2 regions of the Caballeronia sp. AZ10_KS36 genome follow, and region 2 is predicted to be linked to the other one. Evidence: predicted binding sites of a transcription regulator. Region 2 holds the regulator's gene; the other holds the start of a gene.
The links. Region 2 encodes FliA, which starts transcription of late flagellar genes. Its sites were predicted from a motif close to CTAAAGTTTNNNNNNNNNNNGCCGNTA; they were not measured.
Positions count from the first base shown of each region.

Region 1: the regulator FliA is predicted to act here: its motif matches at 8,330-8,356, upstream of motA (flagellar motor stator protein MotA).

Region 1 is NZ_JALQDQ010000001.1:436,505-448,533, reverse strand. Features, by position in the region: gene cheD (chemoreceptor glutamine deamidase CheD) at 1-98, opposite strand, end outside; gene NCR35_RS02105 (CheR family methyltransferase) at 95-1,024, opposite strand; gene NCR35_RS02100 (methyl-accepting chemotaxis protein) at 1,138-2,988, opposite strand; gene cheW (chemotaxis protein CheW) at 3,029-3,547, opposite strand; gene cheA (chemotaxis protein CheA) at 3,575-5,848, opposite strand; gene NCR35_RS02085 (response regulator) at 5,904-6,281, opposite strand; gene motB (flagellar motor protein MotB) at 6,382-7,371, opposite strand; gene motA (flagellar motor stator protein MotA) at 7,409-8,269, opposite strand; gene flhD (flagellar transcriptional regulator FlhD) at 8,483-8,809, opposite strand; gene NCR35_RS02065 (glycosyltransferase family 4 protein) at 9,430-10,494, shown strand; gene aqpZ (aquaporin Z) at 10,738-11,466, shown strand; gene NCR35_RS02055 (hypothetical protein) at 11,767-12,029, shown strand, end outside.
Region 2 is NZ_JALQDQ010000001.1:150,085-162,113, forward strand. Features, by position in the region: gene NCR35_RS00750 (GGDEF domain-containing protein) at 333-1,415, shown strand; gene NCR35_RS00755 (RNA polymerase sigma factor FliA) at 1,420-2,151, opposite strand; gene NCR35_RS00760 (MinD/ParA family ATP-binding protein) at 2,172-3,089, opposite strand; gene flhF (flagellar biosynthesis GTPase FlhF) at 3,082-4,863, opposite strand; gene NCR35_RS00770 (thiamine pyrophosphate-binding protein) at 5,172-6,866, shown strand; gene NCR35_RS00775 (PAAR domain-containing protein) at 7,281-7,838, shown strand; gene NCR35_RS00780 (T6SS effector amidase Tae4 family protein) at 7,838-8,446, shown strand; gene NCR35_RS00785 (branched-chain amino acid ABC transporter substrate-binding protein) at 8,748-9,896, opposite strand; gene putA (trifunctional transcriptional regulator/proline dehydrogenase/L-glutamate gamma-semialdehyde dehydrogenase) at 9,995-12,029, opposite strand, start outside.

The DNA of each region.
Region 1 (12,029 bases), 290 kb from region 2:
TCGCTCGTCATGTAGAACTCGTTCGGCAGCAGCTTCACGCCGGGCTTCTTGAAATGGTTGTCGAAATACAGGTTCGACGCGATCGGCAGCCCGCTCATGCCGGCTCTCCCGCGAGCACGCGCTTCGGCGCGCCCGCCGCTTTCGTGTCGCGCGTCAGTTCGTAGACCGTCTGGCCGCGCAGCCGGAACGCCTGCGACACATACGTGAAGTTCTCCGAATGACCCGCGAACAAGAGGCCGCCCGGCTTCATCAGCGGCTCGAAGCGCGAGAGCACTTGGCCTTGGGTCGGCTTGTCGAAGTAGATCATCACGTTGCGGCAGAAGATCGCGTCGAACGGGCCTTTCACGTCGTAGCGCGCGTCCGTCAGATTCACGCGGCCGAAGCTCACCAGCGAGCGCAACTCCGGGCGCACCTTGACGAAGCCCGCGTGCGAGCCGGTGCCCTTCAGGAAGAACCGCTTCAGGCGTTCTACCGGTATGCCTTTCACCTGATCGAGCGAATACACGCCCGCGTCCGCCTTGGCGAGCACCTGGCTGTCGATGTCGCTCGCGAACACCGTGCAGTGACGCGCGGCCTGCTCGCCGAGCGCCTCGACGAGCGTCATCGCGATCGAATACGGCTCCTCGCCCGTCGATGCCGCCGAGCACCACACCGACACCGGCTGCTGGCGGCGCTTCACGAAGTCCGCGAGCAGCGGAAAGTGATGCGACTCGCGGAAGAATGCCGTCAGGTTGGTCGTCAGCGCGTTGACGAAGGCTTCCCACTCGGCGTTGTCGTCGTTGGCTTCGAGACGGTCGAGGTACTGCTTGAACGTGTCCATGCCGCAGGCGCGCAGGCGTCGGGCGAGCCGGCTGTAGGCCATGTCGCGCTTGTGGTCGGACAGCGAAATACCTGCGCGGCGATGAATCAGCTCGCGGATCCGGGCGAAGTCCGCCACGGTGAATTCGAAATCGCGCTCGACTTCCGGACCGCGTATGCCGCCGGCCAGTTCGACGCGTGCGTTGGTTGCATTACGCGTTGCCATTCTGGTGCCTCTTGCTCTGTTTGCGCCTGCTGCGTGCTTACTTTCGCTTGTGCGCCGGTCGTGCGCCGGGTTGTTTGGTCATCCGCGCGCCCGACCGGTGCTGGCCGATGCGCTTAGAACGTTTCCCAGTCGCCGTCGTCGGCGGTCGTGGCCTTCGCGCGCGGGGCGGGTGCCGCCGCCGGTGCGCTCACGCGGGGCGCGGCTTTCGCTGCGCTTGCCGCCTTCGCTGCATCGCGGGCCTTATCCTTGATAACGGCCGTTTCCGGCGCGACGTTAGGCTGCTCCGCAACTTTCGCTGCGCTCGCGGACGATGCACGCGACGTCGGCTCGACGCGCGTAGCCTTCGCCACGGCAGGCGCCAGGCGCGCAGCCGCGACCGCCGCGCTCGGCTTCACCGACGCCGGCACGGCGCCCGCGATGCGCCATTGCCCGACGACTTCCTTCAATTGCCGCGTCTGATCTTCGAGCGATGCCGCCGCCGACGCCGCCTGCTCAACGAGCGCCGCGTTCTGCTGCGTCACGCTGTCCATCTGCGTCACGGCGCGATTGACTTGTTCGATGCCGTCCGACTGCTCCTCGGACGCCGCGCTGATCTCACCCATGATGTCGGTCACGCGGCGCACCGCCTGCACGATCTCGCCCATGGTTTCGCCGGCGCGCGTCACGAGTTGCGAGCCGCTCTGCACTTTCTCGGTCGAATCGCCGATCAGCGCCTTGATTTCCTTCGCCGCCGCCGCGCTGCGCTGCGCGAGCGAGCGCACTTCGCCCGCCACGACCGCGAAGCCGCGACCTTCTTCGCCCGCCCGCGCCGCTTCCACGGCCGCGTTCAACGCGAGAATGTTGGTCTGGAACGCGATGCCTTCAATCACGCCGATGATGTCCACCACCTTGCCCGAACTAGACGCGATCGCGTTCATCGTATCGACGACCTGCTCGACCACTTCGCCGCCGCGCGACGCGATGTCCGATGCGTTCACCGCGAGCTGGCTCGCCTGACGCGCGTTGTCCGCGTTCTGCTTCACCGTGCTCGTGAGCTGTTCCATGCTGGAGGCCGTCTCTTGCAGCGACGCCGCCTGCTCTTCCGTGCGCTGCGACAGATCCGTGTTGCCGCTCGCGATTTCATGCGCGCCGACATCGATGGATTCCGCGCCGCGATGCACCGCGCCGACCATCGCGGTCAGGTTCGCGCGCATGCGCTCGATGCCCGCGAAAAGACGGCCGATTTCGTTCGTGCTGTCCGTGTGCGCCGACTTCGTGAGATCGCCGCGCGAAATGCGCTCGAAGTGTTCCACCGCGTCGTCGATCGGCTGAACGATCAGGCTGCGCAGCGCGAAACGCGTCGCGAAAAGCAGCAGACCGGAGAGCGCGAGCAATCCGCCGATGACCATGCTGAGCGTCGCGTTCTGCGACGCCGCGCTCGCCCGCGACTCTTCCGCGTGCTTCTGCTGGAACGAAACCGCCGCCGTGACCGCCTGATCGAACGCGACGAACATCGGGCTGATCTTCGTGTCGGCAATGGCGTGGTACGCGGCCATGTCGTTCGCGCGCATCGCGGCGAACTCCGGCTCGACGCCGGTTTTCATCAGCGTGTCGTGCTGCGCGACGAGCGTATCGAGCGTCGCTTGCGGCAGCATCGGCTTCTTGGTGTCGAGATAGAGCTTCCAGTTCTCGTAGCTCTTGTCGAGCAGGAACTGGCCGCGCTCCATTGCCTTCTTCGCTTCGTCGGCGTTGCCCGCTTCGGTGAGCGAGCGCACGCGGTCGAGCGTGATGCGCGAGCGCAGCAGATACGACGACGTGTCCGCGAGCGCGCGCATCGCCACCATGTCTTCCTTGGCGATGGAGTCGAGCGAGGCGCTCGCGGAATTGAGGCCGACGAGCGAAAGCGCGCCGATGACGGCCGCGCAACCGACGAACAACAGACCGACGAGCGTGAGCGTCGTGCGAATGGACAACTTCTTCAACATGGCTTCCTTTCCTTCGCCCGCGACGCGTGCGGGCACCTCGTTAAGCGGCGACCGAGTCGATCAACTCCATCTCGCGGCTGGTCATGAGCTTTTCGATATCCATCAGGATCAGCATGCGGCCCTCGACCGTGCCGAGGCCGGTGAGATATTCGGAGGTCAGCGTCGCGCCGAATTCGGGCGCGGGCATGACCTGATCTTGCGTCAGCGTGAGCACGTCCGATACGCCGTCCACCACCATGCCCACCACGCGATGCGCGACGTTCAGGATGATGACGACCGTCTGGTTGTCATACTCGACACGGCCGAGATTGAACTTGATGCGCATGTCCACGATCGGCACGATGATGCCGCGCAGATTGATCACGCCCTTGATGAACGCGGGCGCGTTCGCAATGCGCGTGACGCTGTCGTAGCCGCGAATCTCCTGCACTTTCAGGATGTCGATGCCGTACTCTTCCGCGCCGAGCGTGAAGACGAGGAACTCTTGTCCGGCGGCTTCGGCGTGCTGCGCATCGCGGCGCGACAGTGTTGCGTTTTGAATCGATTGGATGTCTGCCATGAGAAACCCCAGGTTCGGTCGATGTGTTTAATGGGTGTGCGAGTGTTGCGCGCGTGATTCGCGGTTGAGCGCGGCCACGTCGACGATCAGCGCGACGCTGCCGTCGCCGAGAATCGTCGCCGCCGAGATGCCGTGCACCTTGCGGTAATTCGTTTCGAGGTTCTTCACGACCACTTGCTGCTGGCCGACGAGTTCGTCGATCAGCATGGCCATGCGCCGTCCTTCCGTTTGCAGGATCGTGACGATGCCCTGCGTCGGCTCCGTGCGCGCGCCTTCGACCGAAAACACCTGATGCAGCGCGATCAGCGGCAGATACTCGCCGCGCACGCGCACCACGCGCTCGCCGTTGGCGACCGTGTAGATGTCATCGGCGACCGGTTGCAGCGACTCCATCACGAAGTTGAGCGGCAGAATGAAGATTTCGTTGCCGACCTTCACCGACATGCCGTCGAGAATCGCGAGCGTGAGCGGCAGCACGATCTTCGTGGTCGTGCCCGCGCCCTGGCGCGACATGATTTCGACGTGGCCGCCCATCGACTGGATGTTGCGCTTCACCACGTCCATGCCGACGCCGCGGCCGGAAATGTCCGTGACCTGTTCGGCAGTCGAGAAGCCCGGCATGAAGATGAGTTGCCAGACTTCCTCGTCGGTCATCGAGTCGGAAACCTGCATGCCCTGCTTCTGCGCCTTCGCGAGAATCTTGTCGCGGCGCAGGCCCGCGCCGTCGTCGCTCACTTCGATCACGATGTTGCCGCCGTGATGCGCCGCCGACAGCACGAGCTGGCCGGTCGCGGGCTTGCCCGCCGCGCGGCGCGCTTCCACGGTCTCGATGCCGTGATCGAGCGAATTGCGCACGAGGTGCGTGAGCGGATCGATGATGCGCTCGATCAGGCTCTTGTCCAGTTCGGTCGCCTGACCGAACGTGACGAGTTCCACGTCCTTGCCGAGCTTGCCCGCAATGTCGCGGACGAGTCGCGGGAAGCGGCTGAATACGTAGTCCATCGGCATCATGCGGATGGACATGACGGCCTCTTGCAGGTCGCGCGCGTTGCGCTCGAGCTGCGCCATGCCGTTGAAAAGACGGTCGTGCAATGCAGGGTCGAACGTGCTCGTGGTTTCGGCGAGCATCGCCTGCGTGATCACCAGTTCGCCGACCAGGTTGATGAGCTGATCGACCTTCTCCACGCCGACGCGAATGGAGCTGCCTTCCGCCGATGCGGCTGCGGCCGGGCGCGCTTTCTTCTCGGCGTCGCCGGTGGCGGCCTTCGGTTGTGCTTCGCGTGACGGGATGGCGGCAGCAGCTTGCGTTTCCGCATTCGCCGCCGCCTTCGCCGCTTCTTCTTTGTGCTGCGCCGCGGATGCGGGCGCTTCCTGCGCCTGCGATACGGGCGGCTCTGCCTGTAGCGTGTGTTGCTTGACCTGCGCCGACTCGGACGCTGCCGAGGGCGCAACGTGATGCGCGTCGCCGCGGCCGATCGTGATTTGCGATTCGTCGATCACGAAGCAGCACACGGCCACGATGTCGTCGGATGAGACGTCCGAATCGAGCCAAAGCACGAGTTCGGCGTCGGTCTTTTTCTCTCCGACGATACTGCCCAGGTTCCCCAGCTCCTCGGTCAAGGTCGCCAGGTCCTTCTCGCCCACCCCCCGTAGCGTAATTTTCAGGTGGGGTCCTGCTTCCGCCGCCGGCGTGCCGGCCGCGGTTCCCGCATTGGTTGCATGGCTCGTTGCGCCGTCGGCGAGTTCGAAGGCGCCGTCCCAGTTGCCGTCGTCCTCGATGGCTTCGGCGGCCTGCGCGATCACGTGCGCGGGCGGCGCGTTCGGGCCTTCGTAGGCCGGCGCCAAGTCCACTTCGCCGATGACTGCCGGCGTCACCGGCTCTTCGGCGACGGGCGCGCTCTGCGGCGCGGCGTCTTCGTTCTTCAGGCGTTCGAGCTTCGCGCAGATCGCGGCGGCGGCGGCCGCATCCGGCTCGGCGCTCGCGCGGTACGCGGCGAGCTGGTCCGAGAGCACGTCCTTCGTCGCGAGGAACGTGTCGATCATGTCGCGGCGAAGCACGAGCTCGTTGTTGCGCGCGCGGTCCAGCAGCGATTCGAGAATGTGCGTCGTTTCGGTGAGCGCGGTGAAGCCGAACGTGGCTGCGCCGCCCTTGATCGAATGCGCCGCGCGAAAGATCGCCGCGAGATCCTCGGGATCGGGATTCGCGATATCCAGGACGAGCAGCAGTTGCTCCATCTGCGCGAGCAGTTCATCGGCTTCGTCGAAGAAGGTTTGATAGAACTGGGTAATGTCGAGTGTCATGCTTGATTCACCGTCGGCGCGTGCGCGCGAGTTGTCTTGGCTTTGGCTGTTCGCTTCAGTGCTGCGTGTCTTCGGAGAGCGCGGCGACCACTTCGGTCAACAGGTCCGGATCGAGCGGTTTTTCGATCCAGCCCGTCGCTCCCGCCGCGCGCGCCGCTTCCTTGAACGGCTCGCCGTCTTCCGTGGTCAGCACGAGAATCGGCGTGGCGCGGTAGGCGTGGTTGGCGCGCAGCTCCGCAATCAGGTCGAGGCCGCTCTTTTGCGGCATGTGCTGATCCGTGAGCACGAGATCGAACCGCTCGGCGAGCGCCCATTCGAGCCCTTCGTTGCCGTCGGACGCCACCGTCACCTCGTAGCCCGCCGTCGTCAGCGTGGCAGAGAGGATCTGCCGCATGGCTGCGGAATCGTCGATTGCCAGAATGTTCTTGATCATGTGTCGCCTTTGGGTCTGCGCCTCGCTGCCTCTGTTCCGGATGACGGCGCAAACGTGTGGAGTCTTGAGCGTTTTTTATGCAGATTTGCGCGCTGCGCGCTTATTTCCGCGCCGCGCCCGGCATAATCCGGCCGAGAAGCGGGGTCGCGCCGGGCGCGAAGGCGTCCGAAGCGTTATCCAGCGTCGCGGCCGAGCCGCCGTCGTCGCGCAGAATCGACGCTTCCGCGCGGTGGTTCAGCACGATGATGCTGATGCGCCGGTTCTCGGGATCGAGCGGGTCTTGCTTGTTCAGGTTTTGCGTGGACGCGAGGCCGAGCACGCGCAGCACTTTCGCTTCGTCCATGCCGCCCGCGACCAGTTCGCGCCGCGACGCGTTCGCGCGGTCCGCCGAGAGCTCCCAATTGCTGTAGCCCTTTTCGCCGCCCGCGTACTTCACGGCGTCGGTGTGGCCCTGCACGACGATGCGGTTCGGCACGTCGTTCAGCGTCCGGCCGATTTCGCGCAGGATGTCGCGCATGTACGGCTGCACGCTGTTGCTGGAAAGCGCGAACATCGGGCGTTTCTGGGTATCGACGATCTCGATGCGCAGGCCCTGCTGCGTCGACTGGATGCGGATCTGCTGCTTGAACTGGTGCAGCGTCGGATTCGCTTCGAGCGCGGCCATCAGCTTGACCTGGAGGTCGTGAAGGCGGGCCTGCTCGCGCCGTTCGAGTTCGCCTTGCGCGGCTTTCAGCAGTTCCTCGTCGGCTTTCGCGGCCGCGCTTTGCGCGAACTGCGTCTTGCCGTCCGAGTTGCGGGCATCGCCCGGATCGTTGCTGGAGATGTCGCGGCCGCCGCCGGTAATGATGCTGTTGTCCATGCCGACGGTCTTGCCGCCGACCATCGCCGCCTTCAGCGGCATGTTGAAGTATTCCGCGATGCCGCGCCGCTGCACGGGCGAGGTCGACGAAAGCAGCCACATCAGCAGGAAGAACGCCATCATCGCGGTCATGAAGTCCGCGTACGCCAGCTTCCATGCGCCGCCGTGGTGGCCCTTGCGGCCCGCGACGATGCGCTTGATGAAGATGGGACGGTCTTTTTCGCTGCTCATCGCAGGGCTCCGGTCGGGGTCGCGAAAACGAGGCGCGTCACTTCGCCTTCACCCGGCGCACGTGCTCTTCGAGTTCCGAGAACGACGGGCGCTCGGTGGAGAACAGCACCTTGCGGCCGAACTCGACGGCAATCGCCGGCGCGTAGCCGTTCAGGCTCGCGAGAATGGTCACCTTGATGCACTGGAACATCTTCGTCTGCTCGGCGACGCGCTGCTCCGCGACGCTCGAAAGCGGCCCGATGAAGCCGTACGAAATGAGAATGCCGAGGAACGTGCCGACGAGCGCCTGCGCGATCATCTCGCCTAGAATGGCGGGCGGCTGATCGGCGGAGGCCATCGTATGCACGACGCCCATCACCGCCGCGACGATGCCGAACGCGGGCATCGCGTCGCCGACTTTTTGCAGCGCCAGTGCCGGCGCTTCGCCTTCGACGTGATGCGTCTCGATCTCTTCGTCCATCAGGCTTTCGATTTCGAACGCATTCATGTTGCCGCCGACCATGAGCCGCAGATAGTCGGTCATGAACTCGACGATGTGATGATCCGCGAGCAGCTTCGGGTACTGGCTGAAGATCGGGCTCTTGTGCGGATCTTCTATGTCGGCTTCCAGCGTGAGCGTGCCTTCCTTGCGCGCTTTGGCGAGCAGCACGTAGAGCAGGCCCATCAGCTCCATGTACACGTCCTTGTTGTACTTGGAGCCTTTGAAAAGCGTGGGAATGACGAGCAGCGTCGACTTGATGGTCTTGACGCCGTTGCCGAGAATGAAGGCGCCGATGCCCGCGCCGGCGATCATCAATATTTCGACCGGCTGCACGAGCGCGCCAAGATGGCCGCCTTCGAGCGCGTAACCGCCGAAAACGGACAGCAATGTCACGAGCGTTCCAACGAAAATCAGCACGGTCGGGTCCTCAGGGTTGGGAATGCGGATTGGCCGGCGCACATGCGCGGTTAAGACTGTTTACGGCACCCGGCTGGAAAACTTTGGGCGGCCGGCCGGTGGGCGGCGGCGGGCGGCATAGCGTGCAGAGGAATCGCGGGCGTGGGGTTGACGCAGGCGGCGGAGCAATGGCGCGATCGACTCCCTTCGAAGTCGCGCGACGGATTGGATCAGTTAGACGCACTCGCTCGTCGATGCGACCTCGCGGCTTGCGACTCCCGCGTCCGCCCGCAAGAGCGCCGGGCGCTTGTCCTTGTCGGCAAGCGAAGCGAGGATCGCGTGGTCGTCGAAACGGAAGCGGCACAGCACATGGCTCGACGCCGCAATCTTCACCGCCTGCGCGGGCGTCAGCGACGACACGATCTCGGCCACCTCTTCGGACAGCCCGAGGCGATGCATCGCCAGGACGCGGTTTTCCCGAAGCAGCCGCTGCGCGAGCAGCACATACGACAAGTTCACCTCGCGGATCTCCGCGAGCGTGCTCATGGTGGTGGCCGTCATCTTTCCCCCGAGTCATTGCATGGCTGGTCAGGCCCAGCGGGAAACGTTTGCTCGCACGCGCCAATTAGCGACGCATCCGGCCCCGCTCGTGTTGTCGGCCCGATTTTCCGGCAGCGCGCCTATCGCGACCATCGGAAAAACCTGCCGACGCGCCGACAGACTTTCGCCCGAAATCGTGTAGGAAAAGTTCGTACATGCGCGGTCGAATTCGCTGCGCGTCGGCAAAAGCCTTTATCGGCAGCGGCCGGACGGACTTGAGGCTGCCCGGGCACGCGGCCTGCTGTCGGGTGCCTCGCCGCTCGCATTGCCAGTCGAAATCGTCTCCTTCGACCGCTTGAGTGCAATTTTTGACTTCGTAACAGCCGGTGTTTCGCGCTGTAACAAGGTTAAGCGATTGAAAAATGACGTGAAATGCCGCTCTCGATCCCGATAATGAACGTAAGGGATAACCCGGTCGAGAGCCGGGCCGATCTTTGGGCGGCGTGAGCGACACACCGCGGCCCGCCCGAATGGCATCGCGCAACGCTCGACCGGAGCGCCATCGCGGTGTCCACACAACAGCTTTCATGGCCCCACCGGCGCCGACCGCGCCAAGAGCGGCCACTCAGGAGAGTCACGTTATGCGAATCGCACAAATTGCACCGTTGCACGAAGCAGTTCCTCCGAAGTTTTACGGCGGCACTGAGCGCGTGGTGTCTTATCTGACGGATGCGCTCGTCGACCTCGGCCACGATGTAACCTTGTTCGCAAGCGGCGATTCGCAAACCCGGGCGACGCTCGACGCGGCCTGGCCGCGCGCCCTGCGACTCGATCCGACGATCCGCGATCCGCTCGCGCCGCACATGCTGCTGCTCGAAACGGTCCGCCGCCGCGCGCACGAGTTCGACGTCCTGCACTTTCACCTCGACTACATGCCGTTTCCGCTGTTCACGCAGCTCGACACGCCGTTCGTGACGACGCTGCACGGCCGTCTCGACCTGCCCGAACTGCAGCCGATCTTCAACACGTTCACGAAGGCGAACGTCGTCTCGATCTCGGACAACCAGCGCGGACCGCTGCCGCAGGCGAACTGGCTGAACACGGTTTACCACGGCCTGCCGGACGATCTGCTGACGCCGCAGCCGCACAAGAAGCCGGAGTATCTGGCGTTTCTCGGCCGGATCTGCCCGGAGAAGCGCGCGGATCTCGCCATCAAGATCGCGGCGCAAAGCGGTTTGCCGCTGAAGATCGCGGCGAAGGTGGACAAGGTCGATCAGGACTATTTCAAGTCGACCATCGAACCGCTGCTGTCGCAGGCGCACGTCGAGTTCATCGGCGAGATCAACGAGGCGCAGAAGCCCGAATTCCTGTCGGGCGCGAAGGCGCTGCTGTTCCCGATCGACTGGAACGAGCCGTTCGGCCTCGTGATGATCGAAGCCATGGCGTGCGGGACGCCGGTGATTGCCTTCAACCGCGGTTCGGTGCCGGAAGTCATCGATCATGGCGTGACCGGCTTCATCTGCGAGGACGTGCCGGGCGCAGTCGGCGCGCTGCATCGCATCGACGAACTCTCGCGCACCGAGATTCGCGCGCAGTTCGAACGCCGCTTCAGCGCGAAGACGATGGCGCAGAACTACGTCGACACGTACACGGCCATGCTTCAGGCCGCGAAGCGTCCGGTGCTGCGTCAGGTCGCCGTTGGTTGATTGCGCGCAGCTTGCCGCTCTCGAATGCCGCCCAATGGGCGGCATTTTTTTCGACTGGCCGCTGACGCGGTCTGCTTCGTAACAAGGAGGAATTCGAAGATCTCTGCGGCGAGCGTGAATTGCCCGTGAATCGACCATTTTTGACAGTCCGTAAAAAGAGCCGCCCTTAAACTGCGCTCGGCAAGGGCAATAGGCTTTCTTGCGTCAAATCAAAGGTCTCTCACATTTCACGAAGGCAAGATCATGCATTTGTCGAAGCGTCTCGGCGCTGAAGTTTTCGGTACTTTCTGGCTCGTGCTGGGCGGCTGCGGAAGCGCCGTGCTGGCCGCAGGCTTCCCGCATATGGGCATCGGGTTCGTGGGCGTTTCGCTCGCATTCGGACTGACCGTGCTCACCATGGCGTACGCCATCGGCCACGTGTCCGGCTGCCATCTGAACCCGGCGGTGAGCGTCGGGCTGGCCGTCGCGGGACGCTTTCCCGTGCGCGACCTCGGGCCGTACATCGTGGCGCAGGTGGTCGGCGCAACGCTCGGCGCATTCGCGCTCAAGCTGATCGCCAGCGGCATGCCCGGCTTCGATCTGGTCGGCAGCGGTTTCGCCGCGAACGGCTTCGGCGAGCACTCGCCGGGGCACTACACCCTGTTCGCGGCGCTCGTCTGCGAATTCCTGATGACATTCTTCTTCCTGTTCGTGATTCTCGGCGCAACCGACGATCGCGCGCCGAAGGGCTTCGCGCCGATCGCCATCGGCCTGTGCCTGACGCTCATCCATCTGATCTCGATTCCGGTCACGAACACGTCGGTGAACCCGGCGCGTTCCACCGGCCCGGCGTTCTTCGTCGGCGGCTGGGCGCTGGATCAGTTGTGGCTGTTCTGGATCGCGCCGATTGCGGGCGCTATCGTCGCGGGCCTGTTGTATCCGCTGCTGGCTTCGAATTCGGAAGCACGCAAAATCGGCGCTGTCGCGCAGTAAGTCGCGGGGTCGGTCATTGCAAACGGGCGCTTCGGCGCCCGTTTTGTTTTGCGCTTCGCGCGTGCGGATTAAAACCGCGCGACAGTTGTAATGGCGAATTACGCAGCATGCTTATGATTTCGCCTGAGAGTGTGGGCTTCGAAGCCCAAAGCCCCGCCGGATAAGGCTCGCGCGTATCTCACCGACAAGAAGAAGGGCTTACGCCCCGCTTGCACCCGGTAACAAGTCGTCGAAGCGTGTAAGACGGCCGGCGCTTACATTGAACTCATGCGACACACGTCGCCTTCCAGGAGAAACACAATGAAGCGCATCGTCACTCAAATGCTCGTCGCGACCGGCCTTGTCATCGGTGCAGTGGGAGCGGCTCAGGCCCATACTGATCTTCACGTCGGCGTGTCGCTCGGCGCGCCTGCTTATGCCGCTCCCGCGCCCGTGTATGTGAGGCCCGCCGCGCCGCAGTATCGCGCGCCGTACTGGCGTCACGAGGAACCGCGCTGGCATCGTGACTACGGTCACGACAACGGGCGCTGGAATCGCGCCGGTTGGGACCACGGCCGTTCGCA
Region 2 (12,029 bases):
GCGGGCTCCAAGCAACCCGGACGCCCCCGATCGCAATTGACTCACTTCAACTGGTTTGCCGAAACGGGCACCGGCTTTACCGTCCATGCTGCTTCACCGCTACTCGGCGTATACGAAGGCCGTGCCATCACCTGCTCTACAGCGGCATACGGAAAGAAAAAGACAAGGGGTTGCTGGTTCGATCCCAGCCGGGCGCGCCAAGTCGCACATCTGTCGCCTCGTCGTCATCCCCCACGAACTCAAGCCTCGCACCTGCTTTGCCGTTAACCCTACGGCCGACCGCGCCCATTCCAGGCGCGTCGAACGAACAAAAACAAAATCCAGGGGTTCACATGCAGCAGGCTCACCACCCGCCACGCTGGCCTCATGCCTTCGCATGGGCGGCGCTTCGGCATCCCGAACGCGAACAAGCCACGCTGCGCGTTGTGCTCGGCGCCGTAGTTCTCCTCGCCTACGCCTGTTTCGCGTGGCTCGTCCCTTCGCGCGAAGCGTCGCTGGTCGCGCAAATCGTCGGGCTCTATGTGTTCTACGGCGCAGTCACGCTGCTGATCGTCAGCCGCATGGCGTCGCCATCGAAGAAGCGGCTCGTGGTCACGACCATTGCCGATCAGGCGCTCGTCGGCGCGGCGCTCGCCGCGGGCGGCGAGATCGCTCTGCCGCTCTTGTGGGTCGTCTTCTGGTTTCTGATCGGCTCGGGCTGCCGCTACGGCAAGCGCACGCTCGCCGTCTCCTGCGCCACCGCGATGACGGTCATCGGCGGGCTCGCGCTCTGGCAGCCGTGGTGGAACGCGAACCTGTCCGCCGCGCTCGGGCTCGCGTTGAGCGTGCTGGCGGCATCGGTGTATCTGACCGTGCTCGTCGATCGCCTCGGCAACGCCAATCGCGATCTCGCGCGTCAGGCATCGACCGATCCGCTCACGGGTCTCGCCAATCGCTACGCGCTGGAACACATCGTCAATCGCACGATGTCCGAGGCAACGCAGGACACCGTGCTGCTTCTGATCGACCTCGACGGCTTCAAGGAAGTCAACGATACCTACGGTCACGCGGTCGGCGACGTGCTATTGCAGCAGTTCGCCAACGTGCTCGCCCGCCGCATGTCCAATAGCGACACCGTGGCGCGCCTCGGCGGCGACGAGTTCGTGGTGCTCGCGCATCAGGCGCAGAGCCGCACGGCCGTCCTCGCAATCACCGAAGGCATTCACGCGGCGCTCGCGTCGATCGCGTCGGTGGACGGGCGGCCGGTTTCGGTCTCGGCGAGCATCGGCGCGTGCATGTTGTCCAGCGCGGCCGACGCGCGCCACGCCGACATCCACGCCGTGCTGCGCGCCGCCGACCGCGCGATGTATCGCGCGAAAAGTCTCGGCATCGGCAAAACGGTGTTCGCCGAAGCGCGAGACTTCGAAGCCGGCTAACGTATTACGCTTCGACGCTCGTCCACGACTGCTCGCGCAGCTTGGCGCGCAAACGCGCGACCGCCTGGCTGTGCAGCTGACACACGCGCGATTCGCTCACTTCCATCACCGCGCCGATTTCGCGCAGGTTCAGGCCGCGTTCGTAGTAGAGGCTCATCAGCAGCTTTTCGCGTTCCGGCAGCTTGTCGATGGCTTCGATCAGCGCGCCGCGCAGGCTGTCGTCGAGCAGCGCGGACAGCGGGTCCGAACGGTCGACGCAATAGCGGTCGAGGAACGGCTCGTCGTCGGCGGAGCGGTCGAAGTCTTCGTAGTAGATCAGCTGGCTGCCGTGCAGGTCTTGCAGCATCGACTGATATTCGTCGAGCGGCATCTTCATGTGCTCGGCGATTTCCACTTCGCTCGCGGCGCGGCCGAGGTTCTGCTCGACCTTGTGCACCGCCGATTCCACTTCGCGCGACGTCTTGCGCATGCTGCGCGGCAGCCAGTCGTTGGCACGCAGCTCGTCGAGCATCGCGCCGCGAATGCGCTGGCTCGCGTAGGTTTCGAACTGCGCACCCTGATCTTCCTTATAGCGGCTCGCCGCATCCAGAAGACCGATCATGCCGGCCTGAATCAGGTCGTCGAGATCGACGCTCGCCGGCATCTTGGCGACGAGCTGAAGTCCGAGCCGGCGAACGAGCGGCGCATATTTAGTCAGGACGTCCGACTGTGAGAGTTTGCCTTGGGCGTTGTACATCTGAGTCACCTTAATCTTGATCACATCGACGCCGTACTGGTCAATGCATGACTGGAAAACAACGACGCCATGCGCCCCGTCTCCCGTCCGCCCTTGTCAGCCTCGCCAACCGAAAACCGCGCGTCATTCCGGACCTGCGTCTCGCTCCCGGTCGGGGCGGGACGCATCGGCCAATGCAGAAGCTCCGCCGCGATCTGCCGGTAGTCGCGCGCCGCGGCTGTCGCCGGGAACGCTTCCACCACGCAGCGCGAGAGCTCCTTCGCCCGAGTGACGCGCGCATCCTCGGACACATACCCTGCCTGCACGAGCGACACGGCCAGATACCGGCTCGCGACGCCCGACAGGTTGTCGAACGCGACCGCCGCGTCGGCCGGGTTCTGCACGTGATTCACGAGCACGCGGAACTGGCCGATCGCATGGGCGTAGTGCAGACGCTTGATGCACGCGTACGCCTCGGTGATCGCGGACGCGGCCACCCGCGTCACGATGAGAAAGTCATGCGCCTGCGCCGCGAGCGACGAGAGCGCGCCGTATCGATCGAGCTGCGCGTCGATCAGAACGATGTCCGCCTGACCTTCGAGCAGCGCGCGGCACTGCGCGGCGTCGTGGCTGATGCGTTCGTCGCGCGGCGCGGCGAGCAGCGAGAAGCCGAACGGCGTGCGCGTCACCGCGTCCTGAAGCGCCTCGCGGCCCGACATCACCGCGGCGAGCGCCCCGGCGCCGGACGTACCGGCCAGGCGCGCAGCGGATGCCGCGTTCGCCCGCTCGTCGATCACGAGCACGTCCTTGCCATGCACGGACAGCGCCGCGCCCAGATTCACGACCGCCGACGTGCAGCCGATGCCCGCCGGCCCGCCCGCCACCGCCACCACGCGCGAACCGCCTCGCGTGAGCAGCCTTCTCAGACCTTCAGCCTGATCGAGCACGAACTTATCCAAAGCGGACCTCATGCAGTTCGGTGGTGGCGCGCGCGGACAATGCGGAGAGCAGTGCCGGCACCTCGTCGTCCTGCGGCACGAAGGGCGAACCCTCGCGCGGAATGCAGAACGCGCTCTTGATCAGAAAACGCTTGGTCGCGACGTACAGGTTCTCCGGCACCTTCTGGCCGGTCGAGACGTAATGCACCGGCAGCTTGTAGCGGATGACGGTATCGAGCACGCCGCCGAGATTCGTCGCTTCGTCGAGCTTGGTCAGGATGCAGCCCGCGAGCGGCGGCTGATCGGCCGCGCTCTTGTACGCCTGCACCACTTCGTTGAGCGTGTCGCCGTGGCTGGTCGCGTTGAGCAGCAACAGGCGCTGCACCGGATGACCCGCGCCGCAGAGCATCGAAATCTGGTCGGACACCATGCGATCGCGCTGGCTCATGCCGATGGTGTCGATCAGCACGATGTGCTTGTTGCGCAACTCCGAGAGCGCGAGTTGCAGGTCGGCGGCGTCTTTCACCGCGTGGACCGAGACGCCGAGAATCTTGCCGAAGATGCGCAGTTGCTCGTGCGCGCCGATCCGGTAGCTGTCGGTCGTGAGCAGCGCGACCTTGCTTGCGCCGAAGCGCATCACGCAGCGCGCGGCGAGCTTGGCCGTGGTCGTGGTCTTGCCGACGCCCGTCGGGCCCATCAGCGCGAACACGCCGCCGCGTTCCATCAGCGCGTCTTCGCTCGCCATGACCGGCAGGTTCGATTCGAGCACCTGCTGCACCCATTCCATCGCGTGCTCGGCGCTTTCCATCTCGGGCATGTTGTCCACGACCATGCGCACGAGTTGCGCGGAGAAACCGGCCGCGAACAGGCGCTTGGTGAGGCCGGCGTTGCCCGGGCTGCGGCGCTGGCGCTCGCCCCACAGGAGACCGGAGAAGTGCTCTTCCATCATCTCGCGCATCGACGAGAGCTCGTGCATCACCGTTTCGTTGACGACTTGCTCCATGCGTGCGCGAATCGCGTCGGTCACGACGGCGGCCGCGTTCGCGGGCAGACCTTCGAGCGCATTGTCGGGCGAGGCTTCGGCTTGCGGCGCGCCCGCGTTGATCTTGTGGGCGGCGCGGCGCGCGGCGACTTGCGCGGCTTCGCGCGCCCAGTCGGGCGTGTCGATCTTCGGCTGCGCGGACTCGCGCATCGCGTAGTTGCTCGGCTCGGGTTTGTCGGCGCGCTTCTCGGCACGCTGATCCGCGAGCTTGTCGGCGGCTTTCGCTGCGGATGCCTTCGGCGGCACCGGCACGCCCAGACCGCGAGCGATCGCAGCGGATGCCGACAGCGGACGATTCGACGGCATCGCGGCCTGCTCGGCGATGCGTCGCGCGTGCTCGATCAGCCACGGATTCGACTCGGCCATCGTGCGCGGTGCGTCGTCGGCTTGGGCGTCGCGCGGCGCGTCGCGGTGGTCGAGGTCATCCGTATGGGCTTCAGGATTCGCGCCGAAAACCGACGAGAACACGTCGCCGCTCGCGTAAGGATTCGCGGCGGCCGGTTGCTTCGCGGCCACGGCGGCCGCGGCTTGCGCGAGCGCGGAGCGCGGCGTGGCGCTCGGGAATGCGGCCGGCGCCTGTTCGTGCGCGGCCGGCGAAATGGATGCGATGTCGCGATCCGCCACGCCCACGATCTCGACGGAACCGTCGTCGAGCGTGCGATTCGACAACACCACGGCATCGGGGCCGAGCGCTTCACGAACCTGGCGCAGAGCGTCGCGGCTGTTGGCGCCAATGAATTTACGAATGTTCAAACTTGCCCCCGATGAGGTATGAGACTGCGATCTTTGCGAGGCGGGCGCTGCCGGATGGTTCGGGGCGTCCGCTTTTCAGTGAAGCCATTATTGCGAAGATGCCCTTCGGCCTATCGCGGGATAAAGGGTGGGAAACAGGGGTATTTCGACTGATGGACGACGTCCGGGCGTTCCGGCGGCGCCGAGGCGGGAAAAGATTCCGCTTGGATTTCGCTTCGCAGCGGACAACGGGCCTCGCGGCGGCGTAAGCTTTAGGGCTCAGTGCGCAATGCCGGCTTCGGCCGCAATACAACAGGAGACTTGACCGCATGACCTCCGACGCTTCCTCCGCTCTTTCCCGTCAGACCACCGGCGCGCGTCTCGTCGTGGATGCACTCGCGCATCACGGCGTCGAACGCGTCTTTTGCGTGCCGGGCGAGAGCTTTCTCGCCGTCCTCGATTCACTGCACGACGAGACCGCGCAGATCCAGACCATCGTGTGCCGCCACGAGGCGGGCGCGGCGAACATGGCCGAAGCCGTCGGCAAGCTGACCGGACGGCCGGGCGTCGCCATCGTGACGCGCGGGCCGGGCGCGACGCACGCGTCCATCGGCGTGCACACCGCGTATCAGGACTCGACGCCGATGATCCTGCTCATCGGCCAATGCGCGCGCGACCATATGGATCGCGAGGCGTTTCAGGAGATCGACTACCGCCGCATGTTCGGGCAGATGGCGAAGTGGGTCGCGCAGATCGACGATCCGCGTCGCGTGCCGGAATACATGAGCCACGCGTTCCACGTGGCGACGGCGGGCCGGCCCGGGCCGGTCGTGCTCGCGCTGCCCGAGGACATGCTGACCGAAGCATGCGAAGCCGTGCCGCCCGCGCCGCATTACCAGCGCGTCGCGGCGTCGCCCGCGCCCGCGCAGATGGAGCGGCTGCGCGATCTGCTGGGGAATGCGAAGAAGCCGTTCGTGATCGCGGGCGGCAGCGGCTGGACCGAAGCGGCGACGCAGGATTTCGCCCGCTTCATCGAGCGATGGCAACTGCCGGCGGGCTGCGCGTTCCGCTTCCAGGACACGCTGAACAACGAGCACCCGAACTATGCGGGCGATGTGGGCCTCGGCATCAATCCGGCGCTGGCCGCCCGCGTACGCGATGCCGACGTGCTCTTCGTGCTCGGCCCGCGCATGGGCGAATCGACGACGGGCGGCTACACATTGCTCGACATCCCGAAGACGAAGCAGACGCTCATCCACGTTCATCAGGGCGCGGAGGAACTGGGGCGCGTGTATAGCGCGGATTTGCCGATCGTTTCGGGGATGCCGGAGATCGCGTCGCTGCTGGCTTCATTGGAACCGCCTGCCGAGATTGCCTGGGCCGGAAGCGCCGAAGCCGCGCATGCCGCGTATCTCGAGTGGCGCAAGCCGCGCCCGATGCTTGGCGACGTCCAGCTCGGCGAGATCATGCGCACGCTCTCGGAGCGCCTGCCCGCCGACGCGATTCTCACGAACGGCGCGGGGAATTACGCGACGTGGCTGCATCGGCACTACGCGTACCGGCACTTCCGCTCGCAGGTTGCTCCGACGAGCGGCGCGATGGGTTACGGCGTGCCGGCCGCGATCGCGGCGAAGTCGCTTTATCCGGAGCGCACGGTGATCGCCTTTGCGGGCGACGGCTGCTTCATGATGGCGAGCCATGAGATCGCGACGGCCATGCAATATGGACTGGCGGTGATTTTCGTGGTGGTGAACAACGCGCAGTACGGCACGATCCGCATGCATCAGGAGCGGCACTATCCGCATCGCGTGCATGGTACGGGGCTGACGAACCCGGATTTCGTCGCGTATGCGCGGGCGTTTGGGGCGCACGGGGAGCGGGTCGAGGCGACCGAGCAGTTCATGCCGGCGTTCGAGCGCGCGGTGGGTTCGGGGCTGCCTGCGGTCATCGAGATTCGTATTCCGCAGGATCAGAGCACGCCCGGGGCGACGTTGGAGCAGGTGCGGGAGCAGGGAAAGAAGTGAGTTGTCGCTGGTTGGCTGCGCGGGACATTTGAAAACCACCCCAAGCGTCGGACATAGCGCCGGCTCTTGGGGAAGCGTTCGGCCCTAGCGGCTGATTACCTCTTCAAACAAGTAGCGCATGGCTGCCGGTTCTGGGGCGGCCAGCCGTTTTCGCGAACGCGCCGATAAGAGGCGCGCGTATTCGGTGAAGCGGCAATTCGACGATCATGAAACCTCCGACTAAGGCCCTTACTGCGCGTCGATCCCATGGGCGTCGTGAAGAATTGTAATTTCGGCGCTCATTTTGCGGTTGCCGCGGCCCCATCGTTCGTTTGGTTAGTACGCTAGCAGTCGGCCCTGCGAAAGCGGTCGATATATTAAGGCCGCTGCACCAGGCAACTATCAAGCATAACGAATCAATACCCGAGGCCGCTCATGATGCGACGAATCGCAGTAGTTGGCGACATGCTCAGTAACGGCGGTGAAATTCGCCGTCAGGTGGAAATGCCATTCACAATGGGCAGTGAGGGACATCAGGCCGCGCTCATCAATGGATCGGCGTACTGCCCCGCCTGTAAAACTACCGGCTACATCGCCAAAGCCGGCGGTCCTCGTCGCATGACCCTCGGCAAGAGTCAGATTGCGCTAGACGAAGACTTGGTCATCTGCGGCTGTCCCGAGCATCCTCACATCGTGGCGAAACGCGCGGGAGAAGCGTGGTACGACGATCTGGCCGATATCGTTGGGTCGATCGGCTCCGCAAACGTGGCCGGTACAGATAGCGCGTGGATGAGTGCGGGCGCTTTCGATGAGTGCGTATGTGCCTCGAACGTCCCGGAGGGCTACCCGTACCTGATATCGAAAGCAGACGGAGAAAGCCGGTGCGGCCGGACTGACAGTACTTGCCGCTTGCCTCGCATATACACCGGCAGTGCGGAGACTTACGAGATTCACTGGGGCGACGATGCTCTGAGCCACAAGGATTGGAAGTAATGCCGAACGCAAAAACCATCGTCCAAACCAACCGAATCCCCGGCTCGGTAAAACTCGTGAATCTAAGAGTGGTCTCGTTCGCCGAACTATGGGCCGCCTATCCGAAGTCTGCGCCCTGCATTGATCCATCAACTGGAAAAGCTGCATTCGAAGACGAATGCGCAATTCGTTTCGGAGCATGCCTGGCCGCAGTCGGCATTACAAATAAATCGTTCAAGGGAGAAACTTGCTGGTTTCGCGGTCATCCCCGAAGCCATATGCTTCGCGCAAAGGAAGTAGCGCAATGGCTGGGCTTGCAGCCATTCGCCGGTTGCCCGCCGCCCGAGACCGTTACGGGCGAAGACTGGAAAGACAAGATCACAGGCCGTACCGGTATCGCTTTCTTCGGCAGCTATTGGCGGCGCTCGCTCAAAGAGAGACAACCGAGCGGCGACCACATCGACCTGTGGGACGGACAGCGCCTTACGCCGAGCACGGAGACTACTTTGAGATTCGGCCTTGGCATTTCGCACGTATGGAACCCGCTCTCTGCCATCGGTATCGGACCCGAGAATTTCTACTCGGACCTCTCGCAGGCGAAGACGATTCTATTCTGGGAAATAAAGTGAAGCGCGCGCTTCTTTATGCCGGACTATTAGTCTGTGGCGCGCTCGTCGCCGGTTTCACTAGCTTGTATCTCGCGCTACCGGATTCCAACACACCCTGCGGCGATGAATGCGGCGGTCGGGCGCTGGCGACGGCACTTGAAAGCGCGGCAGTGGGAGCGCTTGTATTCTTAGTTGCCGGCACCTGCCTGCTGCGCCACCGGCGACGTGGTCGAATCTAGGGAAGGCGAGCGCTCCATCTAAGACAAACGGCCCGCCGCGCTTGCGCACGCCGGGCCGTTTCCTCAAACGCTGCGACTAAGGCTTACTTCCCGCCCACGCTCTGCAACGTCGTCCACTTCCCACCGACGACCTTGTACAGCGTAATCCCGCCGTTCTTCAGATCGCCCTTCGCGTCGTACGCGAGGTGGTTCGTGGTCACGCCTTGCATGTCGGTCTTCGCGAGCACCGGCAGATACTTCGCCGGGTCCGTCGAGTTGGCCGCCTTCATTGCGGTGAACATGGCCATCGCGCCGTCGTACGCGTACGGCGAGTACGTCTGCACGTCTTCGTTGAAGCGCTTCTTGTACTTCGCTTCGTACGCCGCGCCGCCCGGCATTTCGTTCATCGGCAAGCCGGCGAGCGATGCCACCGTGCCTTCCGCCGACTCGCCCGCGATCTTGATGAACGTGTCGGTCTTCACCATTTCGCCCGCCATCAGCGGCGCTCGGAAGCCGAGCGTCTTCATCTGCTTGACCATCGGCGCGGCCTGCGAATCGGCGCCGCCGTAGTACACGAGGTCCGGATTCATCGACTTGATCTTGGTCAGAATCGCCTTGAAGTCGACAGCCTTGTCGTTCGTGAATTCGCGATCGACGATCGTGCCGCCCGCCGCCTTCGCCGCCTTCTCGAACTGGTCGGCAAGACCCTGGCCGTACGCCGTGCGGTCGTCGACGATGGCGATCTTCTTCACCTTCAGGTTCTTCACCGCGAACTCACCCGCGACCGAGCCTTGCTGCGTGTCCGAGGTCATCATGCGGAACGCGGTCTTGAAGCCCTGCGTCGTGTATTCCGGCGCGGTGGCCATCGCGATTTCGGGGATGCCAGCGTTCGCGTAAATGCGCGATGCCGGAATGGTCGTGCCCGAGTTGAAGTGGCCGAGCATGCCCTTGATGCCGTCGTCCACGAGCTTCTGCGCGACGGTCGTGCCCGTGCGCGGGTCGGCCTGGTCGTCCGCCGAATCCAGCACGATGCGAACCGGCTTGCCGCCGATCACCGGCTTCGTCGCGTTGAAGTCTTCGACCGCGAGCGTGATGCCGTTCTGGAAGTCCTTGCCGTAGTGAGCCTGCGCGCCGGTCATCGGGCCGGCGAAGCCGACCTTCACCTCGTCTGCCTGCTGTGCGAATGCGGTCCCCGCGAACGACAGGCCGGCGAGCGTCATGGCGGCTGCCAGCTTGGTCATCGTGTGCTTCATAGCTTCTCCTAATACCAGTGTGGATGGCAGCTTATTGCCGGGATCGCCGTGCCTGCTGCCGTTTGTTTTGAATTTGTCTGAACCGGGCGCCGCAAGTCTCAACCGATCGTCATCAAATTCGCGTTACCGCCCGCCGCCGCCGTGTTCACGCTCACCGAGCGTTCCGTCAGCAGACGTTCGAGCGCGTAGTCTTCGCCGTCGTGGCCAGCGTCGGCGAACGTGCCCGCCGCGACGCCCTGCACCGATACGATCGGCCCCGGGCGCTTGGCGACTTCCTTCACCAGCGACAGCAGTTCGTCACTGTCGCCTTCGAACAGCACGGCATCGTAGCCGGCTGCCGGATCCTTGCTCACCGACGCATGCGCCTTGAGCGCGGGCGGCAGCGATGCGACCAGTTGCTCGCCCGCCGATCCCGCGAAAAGCGCCTTGTTGCCGGTCGCCAGCACGGCGGCGAACTGTGCGCGCGCGCCGCTCGCCGTCGATGCCACGCAGAACACGGTGCCGCGCGCGCTCAACGTGTACGTGTTGCGCTCGCCCGTCGGACCCGACAGCACGGCCGTCGCGCCCGCCAGCACATGTTGCAGATAACCGTCGCAACGCGCGGCCGTCTGCGGATCGCGTTCGCCGATGGCCCAGTCGCGCAACGCGGTGAGCGCGGCGGCGGGCGTGCTGGCGGACGGCGTCTCATCGACGACGAGCGTGCTCGCGAGCGACTTCGGCAAGCCGGTCGGGCGCTTGGCAAGCAAACGCTGCAGATACAGCGCGCCGCCCGCCTTCGGACCCGTGCCCGACAAACCTTCGCCGCCGAACGGCTGCACGCCGACCACTGCGCCGATCACGTTGCGGTTCACGTAGATGTTGCCCACGTGCGCGCGCTGAATGACATGCGCGATGGTTTCGTCGATCCGCGTATGGATGCCCAGCGTGAGTCCGTACCCCGTCGAGCGAATTTGGTCGAGGAGTTTATCAAGAGACGCACGGCGGTAACGCACCACATGCAGCACCGGCCCGAACACTTCGCGCTTCAGCTCGTCGATGCTTTCCAGCTCGATAAGCGTCGGCGGCACGAACGTGCCTTGGGCGCACGCATCGGGCAGCGGCTGCTGCACGACCTTGCGGCCCTTCTCGCGCATCGCCGCAATGTGCGCGTCGATGCTGCGCTTCGCGTCGGCGTCGATCACCGGACCGACATCCACCGACAGGCGATCCGGATTGCCCACGGCGAGCTGCTTCATCGCGCCGGTCAGCATGTCGAGCGTGCGGTCGGCGACATCGTCCTGCAGACAAAGAACGCGCAGCGCCGAGCAGCGTTGACCGGCCGAATCGAACGAAGACTGCATCACGTCCGCGACGACCTGTTCCGCGAGCGCGGATGAATCGACGATCATCGCGTTCTGGCCGCCGGTTTCCGCGATGAGCGGGATCGGGCGGCCATCGGAATCGAGGCGCTCCGAGAGCGTCTTGTTGATGAGGCGCGCGACTTCGGTGGAGCCGGTGAACATGACGGCGCGCGTGCGAGCATCGGCGACGAGCGCCGCGCCGACGGTTTCGCCATCGCCCGGCAGCAGTTGCACCGCGCCCGCCGGCACGCCGGCTTCGCGCAGAATGCGCACGGCTTGCGCGGCGATCAGCGGCGTCTGCTCGGCGGGTTTCGCGAGCACCGGATTGCCCGCCGCGAGCGCGGCCGCGACCTGACCCATGAAGATGGCCAGCGGGAAATTCCACGGGCTGATGCACACCACCGGCCCGAGCGGGCGATGCGTGTCGTTCGAAAACTCCGCGCGAATCTGCGACGCGTAATAGCGCAGGAAATCGACGGCTTCGCGAATTTCGGCGATCGCGTTCGGCAGCGACTTGCCCGCTTCGCGCACGACGAGGCCCATTAGCGTGTGCATCTGCGCTTCGAGCAGGTCGGCGGCGCGCGAGAGGCAATCCGCGCGGTCTTCGACGGGCGTCGCCTGCCAGATCGGCGCGGCGGCCACCGCGTTCGCGAGCGCCGCGCTCACCTGTTGCGACGACGCCTCGACCACGGTGCCGACGACATCGCGATGATCCGCCGGATTGCGAATCTCGCGCGCGACGCCGTTTTGCGGGTCGTCGCGTTCCAGCATCGGCACGGCCTGCCACGGATGA